One region of the Paenibacillus sp. FSL H3-0321 genome, then DNA from elsewhere that is predicted to be linked to it. Evidence: predicted binding sites of a transcription regulator. Region 1 holds the regulator's gene; the other holds the start of a gene.
The links. The regulator Rex, encoded in region 1, represses fermentation and respiration genes when NADH is low (regulators of the CRP and FNR family bind a similar motif). The targets are predictions, from matches to a motif close to TTGTGAAATATTTCACAA.
Positions count from the first base shown of each region.

Region 1 (8,030 bases):
GTGGGTGAGATCATCCAGGTTGGCCTTGCCATTATAGAAGAAGACCGGTCCATCTCCCGGGTGTATGGTTCTTACGTCAAGCCCGGAACACCGATTCCTCCTTTTATTACGGGCTTGACCGGCATCACCGATGAAGATGTGAAGGATGCGCCAGAGCTGGATGAGATGATGATGGAGCTCGTCCCGCTGCTTGACGATGTAGTGCTTGTTGGACATAATGTTGCTTTTGATTTCCATTTTTTGCAGAATGCTTTAGACCGCTGCGGCTATTTGCCGTTTCAGGGACGGATTCTGGATACGATCGATTTCCTTAAAATATGCTTTCCGTCCCTTACGACCTATCAGCTGGGTGCGGTAAGTAACCATTTTGGCATCACGCATGACCGTCCGCACCAGGCGGATAGTGACGCAGAAGCTACAGCGATTGTGTTGCTTAAATGTCTGGAAGAGCTGTATAGTTTGCCTCTGCTGACCATTCAGCGGCTTAACGAGCTGTTTGCCGATGAAGACAGTGACTTGGCCTGGTATTTTGACGGCCTGCTGCGGGAGCGCGAGATGGAGACCTTCCAGCCGGAAGGAGAGCTGAATTTTCACCGTCAGCTTGCACTGGCTGTAGGCGACTGGACTGAGCTGGCGCCTCCAAGAGAAGAAGGTGTTGGCAATCCTGTGGAGAATGTATCCTTTGAGGATTATATGGCAGAGGTAACCAAACGGCTTAAGGATACGCTTCCGCAATATGAGAGCCGGGAAGCCCAGGAGATCATGATTGGCGAAGTGAATACGGCCCTTCAGGAGGACAAGCATCTGCTGATCGAGGCGGGCACGGGTACCGGCAAATCGCTCGGTTATCTGCTGCCGGCCATTTATCAGAGCGTTCGTACCGGACAGAAGGTTATGGTCAGCACCCATACTATCAACCTTCAGGATCAGCTGCGCGAACGCGATATCCCGCTTCTGACCAGTGTTGTGCCTTTCCCGTTTAAGGCTGCGATATTCAAGGGGAGAGGGCACTATTTGTGTCTGCGCAAGTTTGAACATAAAATAAATAAAAAGGACTTCGTAAGTCCCCGGGAAGAAGCGCTTACGGCAGCGCAAATGATCGTATGGCTGACCCAGACGGAATCGGGTGACGATGAGGAGCTGAATTTGAGCGGTCGCGGCGGGGATTTCTGGGAGACGGTAGCCAGTGATACCGATTCCTGTCTGGGCCGTTCCTGTCCGTGGTTCCGCAAATGCTACTACCACCGGGCCAAACATGAAGCAGGGATTGCCGATGTGGTCATTACCAATCACTCTAAGCTATTCGCAGACGTCAAGGCCGGGCACCAGCTGCTTCCGGCTTATGAGCATCTTGTCATTGACGAGGCCCATCATTTGGAGGATGTGGCCGGCAAGCATCTGGGTATGCAAATGAAGTATTTCACGGTAGCTCATACGCTTACAAGGCTGTATAAAGACAGCCGCAGCGGCCAGCTGCCGGCACTGCGCCAGACTCTGCAGTCCTCGGGCAGTGAGCAGGCTTCGGAGTGGAGCGGCGTAATCGATAAAATCTATCCCGATCTGCTTACCGTAAAGGAAACTTGGGATACACTGAGCGACAAGCTGTTCGGTCTATTGCCCGAACGAAGCGATGCAGCGGCAGGTGAAGCCGGCCAGCTGGTCACACGCCTGCTTCCCGGCAGCAAGCCCAAAGATTGGGAAGAGCTGGCGGCGCTGGAGAATACGCTGCACTTAGCCCTGAGCGACATCATCCGCAGAGGTGACAAAATGCTCAGCGAGATGCGCGATACGGAGAGTCAGTCGTCTTCAGACAGCCTGGTGACCGATATCGGAGGCTTGTTCAAGGATTTGGCATCCATCCGGGAACAAATCCGTTTCTTTATGGGTCTCAGTGACGATAATATCGTGTACTGGATGGAAGGGAGCGGCAACTACCGGGGCAAGTCGCTTCAGCTATACGCCGTGCCTGTCGATGTAAGCAGCCAGCTCAAGGATCTGTTCTTCGACAAGAAGAAGAGCATAGTGCTGACCTCGGCCACGTTATCGGTCGACAAGTCCTTTCAGTTCATGATTGACAACCTTGGTCTTTCTGAAGCCTCAGAGCAAGGGCGACTCATGACAGCGCTGCTGCCTTCACCGTTCAAGTACCGTGAACAGGCGCTACTTGTCATCCCGCGCGATTTCCCCAGTGTTAAGGGCAGCGTAGGCGATGCGCGTTTTGTAGACAAGCTGGTGCATTCGCTGGCTGAAGCGGCGGCGGCGACCAAGGGGCGGATGCTGGTGCTGTTCACCTCCTACAAAATGCTGCGCCAGGTTTATGATCCGCTGAAAGAGGCCTTGGCTTCCCAGGACATTACGGTTCTGGGCCAGGGTGTGGAAGGAGGCAGCCGCAGCAAGCTGATCCGGCGTTTTCAGGACAGCTCTGCATCGGTATTGCTTGGAACAAGCAGTTTCTGGGAAGGAGTCGACATCCCTGGCGAGGCGCTGACCTGTCTTGCGATTGTAAGGCTGCCGTTTCAGCCGCCGAATCATCCGCTGGCCGAGGCAAAGGCGGAGCTTCTGCAGGCCCAGAAGAAGAATCCTTTTATGAAAATGTCTGTTCCACAAGCAGTGATCCGGTTCAAACAGGGTTTTGGACGATTGGTCCGCACTGCGCAGGACCGGGGAATTGTTATTGTATATGATACCAGGGTCATCGAAGCTTATTACGGGAAGTACTTCCTGTATTCACTCCCTGGTCCGAAGATGGAGCACATGCTTACCGATCAGATGGTTCCGCGGATTGCGGAATGGCTTGAAGAGGGCGGCGTTTCCTAATCTGTCATTGTTTATGAATTTTTCCATCTCTTTGTACCATAGGCTGTGTCCCGTTCGCGGAGCGGGCACTGCACGTGGTTGTCATATGATATCGCGTCAGTGCAATTCTAAATTAGGAGGAGAAAACATGAAATCGGATAAAATATCGGAGGCCGTCGTACGCAGACTCCCAGTGTACCTGCGTTTCCTGAACGATCTCCAAAAGCGTGAAATCTCAACCGTTTCTTCTCAGGAACTCGGGCAGAAGCTGGACCTTAATCCGGCACAGATTCGTAAGGATCTGGCCTATTTTGGTGATTTCGGCAGAAAAGGCATTGGATATGACGTGTCTTATCTCATCGAAAAGATCCGTCACATTCTGAAACTGGATCAACAAATCAACGTGGCCCTGGTGGGTGCCGGTAACCTCGGTCATGCCTTGTCCAATTACAATGCTTATCTGAAGGATACTATGAAAATCACCGCTGTATTTGATTCTTACGCTCCCAAGATTGGACAAAAGATCAACTCTCTTACGGTACAGCCGATGGAAGAGCTGGGTCAGACCATCCGCGATCAGGGAATCCGGATCGGGATCATCACTGTACCGGACAGCGAAGCACAGAATGTGGCTGATATTCTGGTAGAATCGGGCATCGAGGCGATCCTGAATTTTGCACCGGTCATTCTGAAGACACCTGCAACCATCCGGATTCATGCTGCCGACTTTACGACTGACCTGCAAAGTCTGGCGTATTATTTACATGATGGAAAGGAAGGAATTACAGATGAGCAGCAATAAGATGGTAATTGCAAACGGACGTTTTCTGGTTCCCGGAAGCGAGAAGCCTGTCTTGAGCGGTTATATGACTATAGAAAATGATTTGATCACATACATAGGGGAAGAGAAGCCCGTTATTGAAGAAGGCACAGTGACGCTCGACGGCAGCCGGCTGCTGTTCATGCCGGGTCTGGTCAACACCCATGGCCATGCTGCGATGTCGCTGCTGCGCGGCTACGGGGATGATATGGTCCTTCAAGCCTGGCTGCAGGAGAAAATGTGGCCGATGGAGGAGAAGTTTACCGGAGATGATGTCTACTGGGGCACTTCCTTATCCGTTCTGGAGATGCTGAAAGGCGGCACAACCACCTTTTTGGATATGTATGATCATATGGACCGGGTGGCCGAGGTGGTCGAACATTCCGGTATCCGTGCGGTGCTGATGCGAGGTGTTATTGGTCTATGTCCTGAAGAGGTGCAGAACCAGAAGCTTGCGGAAGCTGTTGCGTTCGCCCGCAACTGGCACGGCAAGGCTGACGGCAGAATTACATCCATGATTTCACCGCATGCCCCGTATACTTGTCCTCCGGACTTTTTCATGCGGTTCGTGCAGGCGGCACATGACCTGGACCTGCCGATGCATACGCATATGTCGGAAACGCTGCGTGAAGTGGAGCAGAATGCCGCTGATTACGGCCTGCGTCCTGTAGCGCACCTGGAGAAGCTGGGGATGTTCACCCGCCCGTCCTTAATCGCCCATGGTGTCCACCTGAACGATGAGGAGATCGAAATCCTCGCCCGCCACAAGGTGGGTGTATCCCACAACCCGGGAAGTAACCTGAAGCTGGCCAGCGGGGTTGCACGGGTGCCTGAGCTGCTGAGAGCCGGAGTCAAAGTTTCGCTGGGTACGGACGGGGCGGCAAGCAACAATAATCTCGATATGTTCGAGGAAATGCGGCTTGCAGCACTGATCCATAAGGGAGTCAGCGGCGATCCTACCGCAGTTCCGGCACCGGAAGCGCTGCTGATGGCCACGCAATACGGGGCGGAATCGGTCTTCCTGAACCAGGTCGGACGTCTTGCAGCGGGGATGAAGGCTGATTTTATTGCAATTGATATCGACCAGCCTCATTTACTGCCGCATAGCGACTTGCTCTCCCACGCTGTGTATTCGGCCAGCGCCAAGGATGTAGAGCATGTCTGGGTGAACGGCAAGCAGGTTGTGAAGCATGGTCAGTGCCTGACGCTGGACGAGGAAAAAATCCGCCGCAAGGCGCAAGAAACTTTTGAAGGGCTGCTGAAGCGTTAATACGACTGCCGCCGCAGTTGAATTTATAACGTTTCATATATTAAGGAAAGGAAGCTGCATTTTGAGGAAAAGGAAAAAATGGCTTCTGCTGGGGATCGCTCTGTTTCTGCTCATTCTGTTCGGTCTAAGCCAATTTTATGCCTATATCATGAAGGACCAATGGAATGAACGCAGCGCGGCCAAAGAAGTTGCCAAGACCCGGGCGGGACTTACTGAGATATCCAAGGCGCAGAAATCGGTATGGGACGAAAATTCGGTGTACTGGGTGCTGACGGGGAAAAATAAAGCCGGTACGGATCTGATGGTGTGGGTACGGTTCACCGTGGACGGCAAGCCGGCCGGCGGCGATAACGGAGTTTATGCGGAAGAGCTGGCCAAAGGAACCTCGGAGAAGCAAATCCGCTCCATTATAGCCTCCCAGCTGCCCGGCATCGATATTAAACGGCTGCTTCCGGGTGTATATAATGGAGAATATGCCTGGCAGCTTTTTTACAAGCAGGAAGGACGTTATTATTACAAGTTCTTTCGTTTTGCGGATGGTACAGCAATCGGTGATGGATATACTTTGCCGAGTAAGTAGAGGCAGGCTTGCAATAACAAAAAAAGCGGACAAAGCGGACAGCGCTGGTCCGCTTTTTTTGCTTTAAGGCGGTTTTTTATAAAGGATAACTCTGACATTTTGTAAAATTTATATTATCATTGGAATGAAACAGTGATTCTGAGGATTAAATTACATGTTCCTTGAACAGGTGGAGAGATACGTTTGAAAACGATGATGAGGCTTTACCAGGAAGGCAGAACGGACTACCAATCTACCTTTTTTGATTTGATAAACGGGGATACGGAGACCAAACAAACGAAAGGGCTTGCCTACCTTTTTTCAAGGTATCCAAAGTTGATCCGGTTGCTGCTAAGAGAGTTAAACCGCCGGAACCCCGGGGACACTCCGGCTTTCAAAGAAGATTATGATTTTGTTCAGGTGGACGCAGAAATGCTTGCGGCAGGAGTACATAAAATAAGGCGCGATATTACGTTGTCCTTGTTCCAGGGAAACCGCAAAAAACTGGTTATTGTGATCGAAGCAAAGAGCGCAGGGCTGTATGCAAAAGCTCAGGAAGTGTGCAGCCAGCTTGCCGCCTATTTGGATCCGAACAATTTTCCCCATGATGCGGGTGTGCCAGTCTATGGCGTCACCTTAACTAAATACAAGCTGATATATGATACTGGTTATCAATTTTTAAGTCTGCAATGGACAGATATCGTCGAACTGATCAATGAGATGATTAGAAGTGAGAAAAAATCGGGCGAAGATACCATCATTGCCAAGCAATATATTGATTTTATTCATGGGGTGGCGAAGGGCATGAAGTATTATGAGGTAGAGGTATTATCCGTTTCGGCTGGTAAAACGCATGAGCTGACTTATAAACATTGTATTCACGCTTGTCCGAACAGTGCAAAAGGGTATATTTACAAAACACCATTGTTTATCACTTTTCGTTCCGGCGGGGGCGGAGAAATGCATTGCCTGTACAAAATTGATGATATCGTGGTTCTTGATCCATTCACTCCATCGCTGGATGCGGTTCTTGAGGGGATTCAGCATGAGCTGGCTGCCAGAATCAAGACTTACATAACGGAGAGAATTCAGGGGGGCTATGGATTTAATCATCCAGGAGAAATGTACCGATTCTATGATCTTAGCCGGACTGACCTTATTCTGCTGCAGCATCGTCCCAAACCGGAGAAGAACGCCATGGGTGCAAGATATTACACACTGGCTGAACTCTTGAAAGGCGAGAAAATTGTAAAAAATGTAACAAGCAGTAGATAATAATTAGTTGATGATGGGGGAAGGGCATGGATTCTTTAACGTTAACGGTGTATGTGGTTTCTCTAGCAGTTGGCTTGGCAGCTGTGAAATATGGGAGAAAGAACAAAAGGAGAAAGCTGGTGGTTCTTGGCTTTATTATCCTTTCCTTTGAAATAGTCTTGCCAGTCCTTTCATTTGCCGCCGGATTTATGGATGCTGTGGGTGTTTATTGATGATAAGGAGTACATAAAGAAGTATATACAAATAACAATATCGATGTCAGGAGAAATTAATACATCAGTAGAATAGAAAAGGGCCTGAATGGATTAATCATTCAGGCCCTTTTTGCCGATAAAGGAGCAAAAATAGATGGGAATGCCCAGAAATTAGTATCAAAAATTTTAAATATATTCACACTTTCGTGCGAAATCGTATATACACCTGTGATATACTTCTATTTGTATTAAGACATGCTTAAGAGCATGTCAGTCTCGGATGAGCGCTAGACACGCTATTTATTGCAATTCATATATTTAGGTTTGGTCAACTTGAGAGGAGGACGTTTCTTGAAATTGCATCTTGTGCCTGTACTGCTAACGTCTCTGTTGTCTGCTGCACTGCTCTTTGGCAGCTTTTATGCTTATCGTCAATTTGCGGTCCATGAGCCGCTTGATAAGATAGTATCGGCTTATGAAGGTGTTAATCATTCACATATTACTATTAACCGCAATGAGGTAACCTTGAAACTGGATTTGAAACCTGGTACGAAATTGCGCGAGCTGGTGCAATATGTGAACACTGAAGGCAAGTCCGCTATTAATGGACGGGCGCTTAAGCTGGATGTTGATCAGCACTCCAGTGAACTGCTGGACGAATATTGGGATAAAGCCATGTTCTCAGTCGCAGAAGCAATGGAAAGCAAAAAGTATACACTAATACCTGCTAAACTAGATGGATTGAAAGAGCAATTCCAGGAATACAAGAATGTAACAGCGACAACTGAAATTGATGACAACAACGTCTATGTGAGCCTGAGCAACGGTGAAGAGAGCAAGTTCATCATTTTACCGCGTGCAGCGGCAACGATGGGAGTGTGGAACAATGCCTAAGTGGTGGAAAGAGATTGTAGCCGGATTTGTTCCGGTCCTGCTGATATTTATGGCTTTTGTGGGCATTAACATTATTCCTGTAATCATTGCAGCCGGTATGGTTTGTGCACTCCTGGTGATCGCCCATTTGCGAGGCGGGTTGACAGTGAATGCGGGCGGGGACAAGAAACGTAAGAAGAATGGCCCTTCCAAACTAACCTTTGAAGAAATCGGCGGTCAGGA
Region 1 is NZ_JBBODH010000001.1:1,449,533-1,457,562, reverse strand. Features, by position in the region: gene dinG (ATP-dependent DNA helicase DinG) at 1-2,817, shown strand, start outside; gene MHI45_RS06395 (redox-sensing transcriptional repressor Rex) at 2,903-3,598, shown strand; gene MHI45_RS06390 (amidohydrolase) at 3,585-4,886, shown strand; gene MHI45_RS06385 (cell wall elongation regulator TseB-like domain-containing protein) at 4,948-5,466, shown strand; gene MHI45_RS06380 (hypothetical protein) at 5,650-6,720, shown strand; gene MHI45_RS06375 (hypothetical protein) at 6,747-6,932, shown strand; gene MHI45_RS06370 (hypothetical protein) at 7,266-7,808, shown strand; gene MHI45_RS06365 (AAA family ATPase) at 7,801-8,030, shown strand, end outside.

Region 2 (8,030 bases), 3.9 Mb from region 1:
TTCTCGGGTGTGTCCTTTAGCGAGTCTAGGAAGCTGATGGTCGGTCTGCTGGATGACACAGCCCGGTTGCTTTTAGAGGATGCTGCTGAGCATAATGTGCTTACTTTAGCCGACGCTAAGACATCCTCAACTGTGAGCACGATTCTGATTACTGCCGCCTTGATTCTCTGTATTCTGATCAGTATTATAATCACCCGGCTGATTACGAAGCCGCTCAAAGAATTGCAGGGATTGATGAAGCGGGCAGAAGAGGGCGATTTGACCGTAGCTGCATCCTATACAGCCAAGGATGAAATCGGCCAGATCAACCTTTCCTTCAATTCGATGCTGGATAGTCTGAAAGTGATGATGCAAGGGGTCTCGGAAAGTGCGGAGATGCTGTCGGCCTCGTCTGAGGAAATGAGTGCCAGTGCAGAACAGACCGCACGCGCTTCGCAAATGATCGCCGAAACCTCGAATGAAATAGCCGTGGGATTTGATGTCCAGGTCGAGAACATCAGCCGCACGACAGCATCCGTGCAGAACATGACGGAGGATATTGCCGCCGTCGAGCGCAGCGGCAATGAGATGGCTGAACTGATGGCCGGGGCTGCTGTCTCGACAGACCGCGGCGCAGAAGCTGTTGAGCGAATCCTTGCACAGATGAAGGAAATTGACTCTAGTGTTGCATCGAGTCAGAGAATAGTCAGCAATCTGGGCAATCTGTCCGGGGAGATCAGTACGATTATTACAACCATTAATGCAGTCGCCACCCAGACGAATCTGCTTTCGCTGAATGCGTCAATCGAAGCGGCCAGAGCCGGAGAGCATGGCCGGGGCTTCGCTGTTGTTGCCGGAGAGATCCGCAAGCTGGCGGAGGCTACAGGAAGAAGCTCGCTGCAGATTACCGGAATCATAACTGACATTCAGCAGCAAACCGCCAGTGCGGTAGATTCAATGGCACTGGGAACACAACTGGTATCAGAGGGTCTTGCGCAGAGTGAAGTGGTCTCGCAGGCGTTTGAGGAAATACAGCATTCAATTAATGATGCCGTCCGGCAGACGGAGGGCATCAGAGCGGCTGTCGGGCATGTCTCACAGGAATCTCAGGCTGTATCACAGGCCATGGAGCAGGCCAATGAGATTTCCCGCAAAGGCGCGGGGGAAGTGCAGGATACAAGCGCTGCCAGTGAGGAACAATTGTCGGCGATGGGGGAAATGTCGCTTTCTGCCCAGTATCTTGCCACACTTGCCGAGGACCTGCAGAAGGAACTGGCCAAGTTCAAACTCTAAATACAGAGCTGCAGCAGCAGATACAGGCTACATAAGGAGAGACCACCGGAACTTTCACGTTCCGGCGGCCTCTCCTTTTTATATATGGCCGAATGTTCATTTCTTCGCCGGAGCCACTCACCAGCGCTAACTGAAAGACATCTGAGATTGCGATTTGTGTTTTTTGTGAACATCCTGCAAAACAAAAAAAAGGCCCGCCCCGGATCGGATGACCGGAGTGGACCTGAATGTGTTGTCCAGCTTATCTTGTTCTTAAGCGTACCAGCCCCATACGAAGATGAACAGGGTTCCGAAGATGGTAACCAATCCGACGAACAAAGCGTAAGCGATATTGATATAAAGCTCTTTCTTGGTATCTGCGGATTCCCCGATGTGCATGAATACGAAGAGCTGCAGAGAAGCCTGGATAAGGGCTGTAATCAGCAGAACCGCCATATTTGCCCCATCGGACAGATCACCATAGATGACAACCAGCGCAGCGGCAGAAAGGACCAGAGAGGCCAGATAACCCATCACATGGCGAATTGGGAACAGTTGCTTCATCATGTCACATCAGTCCTTTCAGGTAGACGAAGCTGAAGATAAAGATCCAGACAACGTCCAGGAAATGCCAGAACAGCGAGAAGATAAAGGCTTTATTGGCGGTAGCCGGATTAATGCCCTGACGCCAGATCTGGATCATAATCGCTGCGCCCCACAGGAAGCCGAAGCTGACGTGGGCACCGTGCGTGCCGAGCAATACGAAGAGACTGGATAGGAATCCACTGGTTTGCAGTGTAGCCCCTTCATGAACATAGGTGAAGAACTCATCAATTTCTATGCCGATAAAGCCGAGGCCCATCAGCAGTGTGATTGCCATAAAGACCATCATGGCCTTCTTGTAGCCGTGACGCATAGCATGGATCGCAAGCCCGATCGTGAACGAACTCGATAGGAGCAGGAAGGTTTCAATCAGCACCGGGCCGATTTCAAACAGCTCGCTTCCGCTTGGTCCGCTGGCGAAACGGTCGACCATTACTAAATAAACGGTGAATAAAGTGGCGAAGAGCGGAATTTCAGCTCCGAGAAATACCCAGAAACCGAAAATCTTGTTGCTGTTCTCCTCTGTTGAATATTCCAGCGGCTTGGACGCATCTATTTTCATACAGTCTCACCCCGCAGTTTCTTTTCAGTAGCAATAACTTCTTCAGCTGAAACGTAGAAGCCGTGATCCCGGTCAAAGGACATGGCAGCCAGCATGATGATGATGCCTATTCCGGCCACGATGGCAGGAATCCACATGCTGAATACTAGGAAGAAGCCCAGGAAGAAGAAGATTACACCCAGGATAAATGGCTTCCCGGTATTGTTTGGTAAATGGATTTTAGTGATTTTATCTTCAAAGAGCGGAATATTATCCTGCTTCGCGGACCAGAAGGCATCACGCGTCTGAACTTTTGGCACAATTGCAAAGTTATAAGCAGGAATCGGACTTGGTGTAGCCCATTCCAGTGTACGGCCATCCCATGGATCGCTTGTTGTGTCTCTTGGCATGTAGCGTGTGCTCCAGTAGATGTTGTAGACCAGAATAACAAATCCGATCGCCAGGCCGACAGCACCGGCGAAGGAGAGCATATTCAGCGGACCAAAGCCGGTCTCTTCTGAGTAGGTGTACATCCGACGGGTCATACCCATTAGTCCCAGGAAGAACAGTGGGAAGAAGGTGACATTGAAGGATATAATAATCCACCAGAAGGCATGTTTGCCCAGACGTTCATTCAGGCGGAAGCCGAATACTTTAGGGAACCAGTAATGGAACCCGGCGATAACGGCGAACACGGCGCCCGGAATCAGCACGTAGTGGAAATGCGCAACCAGGAACATCGTATTATGATACTGATAATCGGCACTGGCCATCGCCAGCATAACGCCGGTAACCCCGCCGATAGTGAAGATCGGGATAAAAGCCAATGTGTACAGCATCGGGGTCGTAAAGGTTATTCGCCCTTTTCGGAGGGTGAACAGCCAGTTGAATATCTTAACCCCGGTAGGCACAGCTATCGCCATAGTTGTTATGGAGAAGAAGCTGTTGACCATAACCCCTTGGCCCATGGTATAGAAATGGTGAGCCCATACCAGGAAGGACAGCAGGGAGATAAGCAGCATACTGACGACCATGGAAGTGTAGCCGTACAAATTCTTTTTGGAGAAGGTGGCGATAATTTCGCTGTAAATACCGAATGCCGGCAAAATAACGATATATACCTCCGGATGTCCCCACACCCAGAACAGGTTGGCCCAGAGCATATCCATCCCGCCGTTAGCCATCGTGAAGAATTGAGAGCCAAACAGCCGGTCGAACATCATCAGGGCAAGTGCCACAGTCAGCACAGGGAAGGCAAATACGATAATAATGTTCGTAATCAGTACGGACCAGGTGAACATTGGCATCTTCATCAGCGTCATGCCTGGTGCACGCATTTTAAGAATCGTCACGATGAAGTTAACGCCTGTGATCAGTGTCCCGATACCGGAAATCTGCAGCGCCAGGGAGTAATAGTTATTACCGACCGTAGGGCTGAATTCCAGACTCGCTAGCGGGAAGTAAGCCGACCACCCGGCATCCGGCGAGCCGCCGATTACGAACGAAATGTTAAGCAGCATAGCTCCCATGAAGAAGAGCCAGAAGCTGACCGCGTTCAGCCGCGGAAAGGCCACATCTCGCGCGCCGATCTGCAGTGGGATAATCACGTTCATTAAACCGATGATAAACGGCATGGCCATGAACAGAATCATGATCAGACCATGGGTGGTAAAGACCTCGTTATAATGCTGGGCATCGAGGAATTTCATTTCCGGCGCTGCCGTTTGCAGACGCATCATCATGGCGTCAACACCGCCGCGGAACAGCATAAGCAGTGCGGCCAGGATATACATAACCCCGATCTTCTTATGGTCTACAGTTGTAAGCCATTCGCGCCAGAGGTATCCCCATTTCTTGAAATAGGTAAGCCCAACGAGAATCCCGATGGTCGCAAGAGCGATACTGATCATTGCTCCATATATCAGGGGTTCGCCGTGAACCTTAAATTTGTCTAAATCCATTAGGGTAGCTCCTTTCAGGTTGTTACATTAAACTGTGAACGAGTTAGTGGCCCTCGTGTGTGTGTTCTTCTACAGGTGAGCTTGGAAGCGGCTCATTCACCTCAGGGTTGGGCTCGCTGTCAAATTCGGTCTGGCTGGACGGTTCAGGAGAAGGGTGGATGTCCTTGTTATCCTGATGATCCATATTTCCGTTATCTATATCCATTTCCGTACCATCGCCGCTCATATGCTCGCTATGGTCTCCCGGCGGCGGGCTGAACTCCAAATGGGTGGAGGAATAGGTTTTGCGTCCAAGATGTTCGGCAGCCAGCAGGCCTTTGAAATCATCCTCCGTAAGCTTAGGCGCGGTATCCTTAACCTCTTTGACCCATTCGGCATATTCTTTGTCGCTCATCACAAGCGCCTCGAATTCCATGTGGGCGAAGCCTTTACCGCTAAAGTTCGAGTTCTTGCCGATAAATGAACCTGCGGTGTCGGCGGAGAGATTAAGTTTTGTAAGCATGTCGCTCATCGCGTACTTCTGTCCGGCAAGCTGTGGAATCCAGAAGCTGGTGATGGTGCCGAAAGAGTACAGTCTGAACTCTACCGCACGGTGAATCGGGAAATTGACGTAGTTTACGGTTTCAATTCCCTCCTCAGGATAGCTGAAATGCCATTTCCAGTTGGAGGAAGAGGCGTAAATAACCAAAGGCTTCTGGTCCTTGTATTCCTCCGCGACATTCTCAACCGCATGGGTTGATTTTACAGTCACTACTGACAAAAAGGTTACGATGATAATCGGGATAATAATCCAGATGGCTTCGAGAACCTTGTTGCCCTCCTCATGTTCTGGAATGTAACCTTCGTTGCTTTTTTTCGCCCGGTATTTCACCAGTACGAATATATATAAGATGTAGACAACTGCCAGGACCCCGATCATCACCAGAATGGACAGGATGATGGTGTCAGATAAAGTGCGTGCGGCCGGACCCTTCGGATTCAGAACGGTGAGCGAACTGCATCCCGGCAGAAGAAGGATTAGGCTGAGGAACAAAGCGTATAACGGACCCTTTTTTTTCATATAGAACTCCTTCCTTCAATACTTCTTTTCATTGCCGTTCATTAGCCAATAAACATTAACCTGTATCTATAGTAAGAACTACTTACCCATAATGCAAAATACATATTTTAACATTAAATCCACATAAGGCCTTAATAATGGCGAACAAGTTAAATATGTGTGATCGAATTGTTACAAATGTCGTAAGGTATGACAAAGATCACTGTAGTGGTGCGGTTTAAGGTAATTTTAAGGTTGTTCAAATTTTGTTCACTTTTTCACAAATGTTACTAATTTCGTCACAATTAATTTTAGCAATAAAGCCTGATTTTAACCGCTTTTTGCGGCCGCGACAGCTTTCGACGATTGTTGCGATTTTTTGATAAATATTAAGAATATGTCTTTTGTCACTGTGAAAAAGTAACAAGATATTCTTTGGGCGGTTACAATCTCTCAAATTCAAATCTATCTATGTGTGATAAAGTATAGATAAATATACATAGATAGGAGATTACTGCTTGTGCGAATGAAAAAAACAATGCTGTTATTCATGTCTTTATTCTTATGTTTTGGTATTCTACAGAACACGGCAATCGCAGCCGGAACGAATGCCTCATTACGTCTTGGTGTGAACGACACACTGACGGAAATAGAAGCTGTTTCTGTAAAAGGTAACTATTATGTTCCAGTACGCGCTTTGGCACAGAAGCTGAAGTGGAACATTTCCATGCTTCAGGACGGGGTTCAGATCGCCGGAGGCGGCAAATCCCTTTTACTGCTCAAAAATGACGGAGGCGCCAAACTCCAGAATGATACCATTGTTCCAATAAGTACCTTTGTGCAGAATGGATCGCTGATGGTTCCGCTGCGGATAAGTACTTATCTTGGGTATATGATAACCTTTGAGCCGGATAAATATTTACTAAGAGTGCGGGATACATCGGCGGCTTTGGATGATGCGGCGTTCGTAAGCCAATTCAAGAGCGAATTAAAGCCGATTGTCAGCGCAAAGCCGGCTCCGGAGACAACCCCGGGCAAGCAAGGGAGGATAGTGTATCTTACCTTTGACGACGGACCGTCGGCAACGACTTCGCAACTGCTGGATATTCTGGGCGAAAATGAGGTAAAGGCGACCTTTTTTATGCTTGGACCCAATATGAACCGGTATCCATCGGCAGTGAAACGAATTGAAGAGGAAAGCCACGGACTCGCACTCCACGGCATGACTCACCGCAAAGAGAAGTTTTATGCTTCTCCGGGTGCAGCACTTGCCGAAATGTCAGCTGATAATGCAGTGCTGAAGAAGATCACCGGCTCCAGCACAACACTGATCCGTCCGCCGTACGGAAGTAAACCTTATTTCACTAAATCCTTCAGGGACAGAGTGCTGAGCCAGGGTTTCCATCTGTGGGATTGGAATGTGGACTCGAACGACTGGAAATACAAGGAGAACAGCGCCAGGATCTATAATACGGTTATGGAACAGGTCCATAAACTGCAAAAGTCCAACAGCAATCCTGTTATCCTGATGCATGATCAGAAAGCTACACTGAAAGTGCTGCCGGACGTACTCAAAACACTGAAGAAGGAAGGCTATACCTTTGAGATTATTACGAAGGATATGGAGCCGCTGAATTTCTGGAAGGATAAGCGCTGATCGTCAGCGTTTACGGCAAGATGTAGAAAGAGTGTAAAAAGCGGCTTAAGCAGATTGTTTTCTGCTTAAGCCGCTTTTTTGTGCTGCGCGGTGGTTTCAGGGGGCTGTATTTGGAGGCCCGACAGCATAGCCTTGTCATATGTACAAATACCCTACGAGCATACTGACAAGCTCGGTCTTTATTCTGTCCGTTCCAATACGATGGGAGGAAAAGGCGATGACATCCACTATGGCACTGATGGATTCGAATACAAGGAAGGCAGCGGCTTCCAAATCTGTGATCTTAAGCTCATCCTTACCCATTTGCAGATACTGGAGCGTTAGGACACGTCCGACTTCATACTGTGCGTCCATCAGCTCTTTGATACCCCCGTCGCTGAGATACATAATAGACAGTTCCTTGTGGAATCCGGTATAGACCTCGTGCGAGAGGATGAGGCTGTCTACCAGATGGCTCAGCAGTGCATACTTGTCAGGGCTCTGAATGTTAATCTCGGACATGTAGGCTTCTATCCTTGCCAGCAGCGCTTCACTGTAATTCTTAAGCACATCGATAAATACGGCCCGTTTATCTATGAAATAGGAATAGAAGCTGCCGGTGGATACACCCGCTGCAGCAGCAATCTGCTTCGTATTGGTCTGATGGTAGCCCTTCTCCGAGAAAAGCCTCATGGCGGCTTGAACGATGGCTTCCTTGGTCTTGATGCTGCGGTCCTGCCGCGGCGTTCTTGTCTTGTCTTCCATTTCACTCATGGTTAAAGCCCCCCTTATAACCGATTGTAGAGGAGCGGTATTTGACTGTCAATAAAAGTTGAACTACAGTTCAAATTTGTTATTGACAAACATGAACTCTAGTTCATATAATTCAAACATGAACTAAAGTTCACATATAAGGAGAGATGAAATTGAGCATCAGAATGCGTAGGGCTTTTTCTTTTACGGCAATTGTTCTGGGTTTCTTCATGGCGCTGCTGGATA
Region 2 is NZ_JBBODH010000001.1:5,337,555-5,345,584, forward strand. Features, by position in the region: gene MHI45_RS23880 (methyl-accepting chemotaxis protein) at 1-1,272, shown strand, start outside; gene qoxD (cytochrome aa3 quinol oxidase subunit IV) at 1,525-1,818, opposite strand; gene qoxC (cytochrome aa3 quinol oxidase subunit III) at 1,820-2,416, opposite strand; gene qoxB (cytochrome aa3 quinol oxidase subunit I) at 2,413-4,356, opposite strand; gene qoxA (cytochrome aa3 quinol oxidase subunit II) at 4,400-5,416, opposite strand; gene MHI45_RS23905 (polysaccharide deacetylase) at 5,922-7,052, shown strand; gene MHI45_RS23910 (TetR/AcrR family transcriptional regulator) at 7,188-7,805, opposite strand; gene MHI45_RS23915 (MFS transporter) at 7,958-8,030, shown strand, end outside.
Region 2: qoxA (cytochrome aa3 quinol oxidase subunit II) is a predicted target of Rex. The motif match lies at 5,662-5,679, and genes of this name have one in related genera.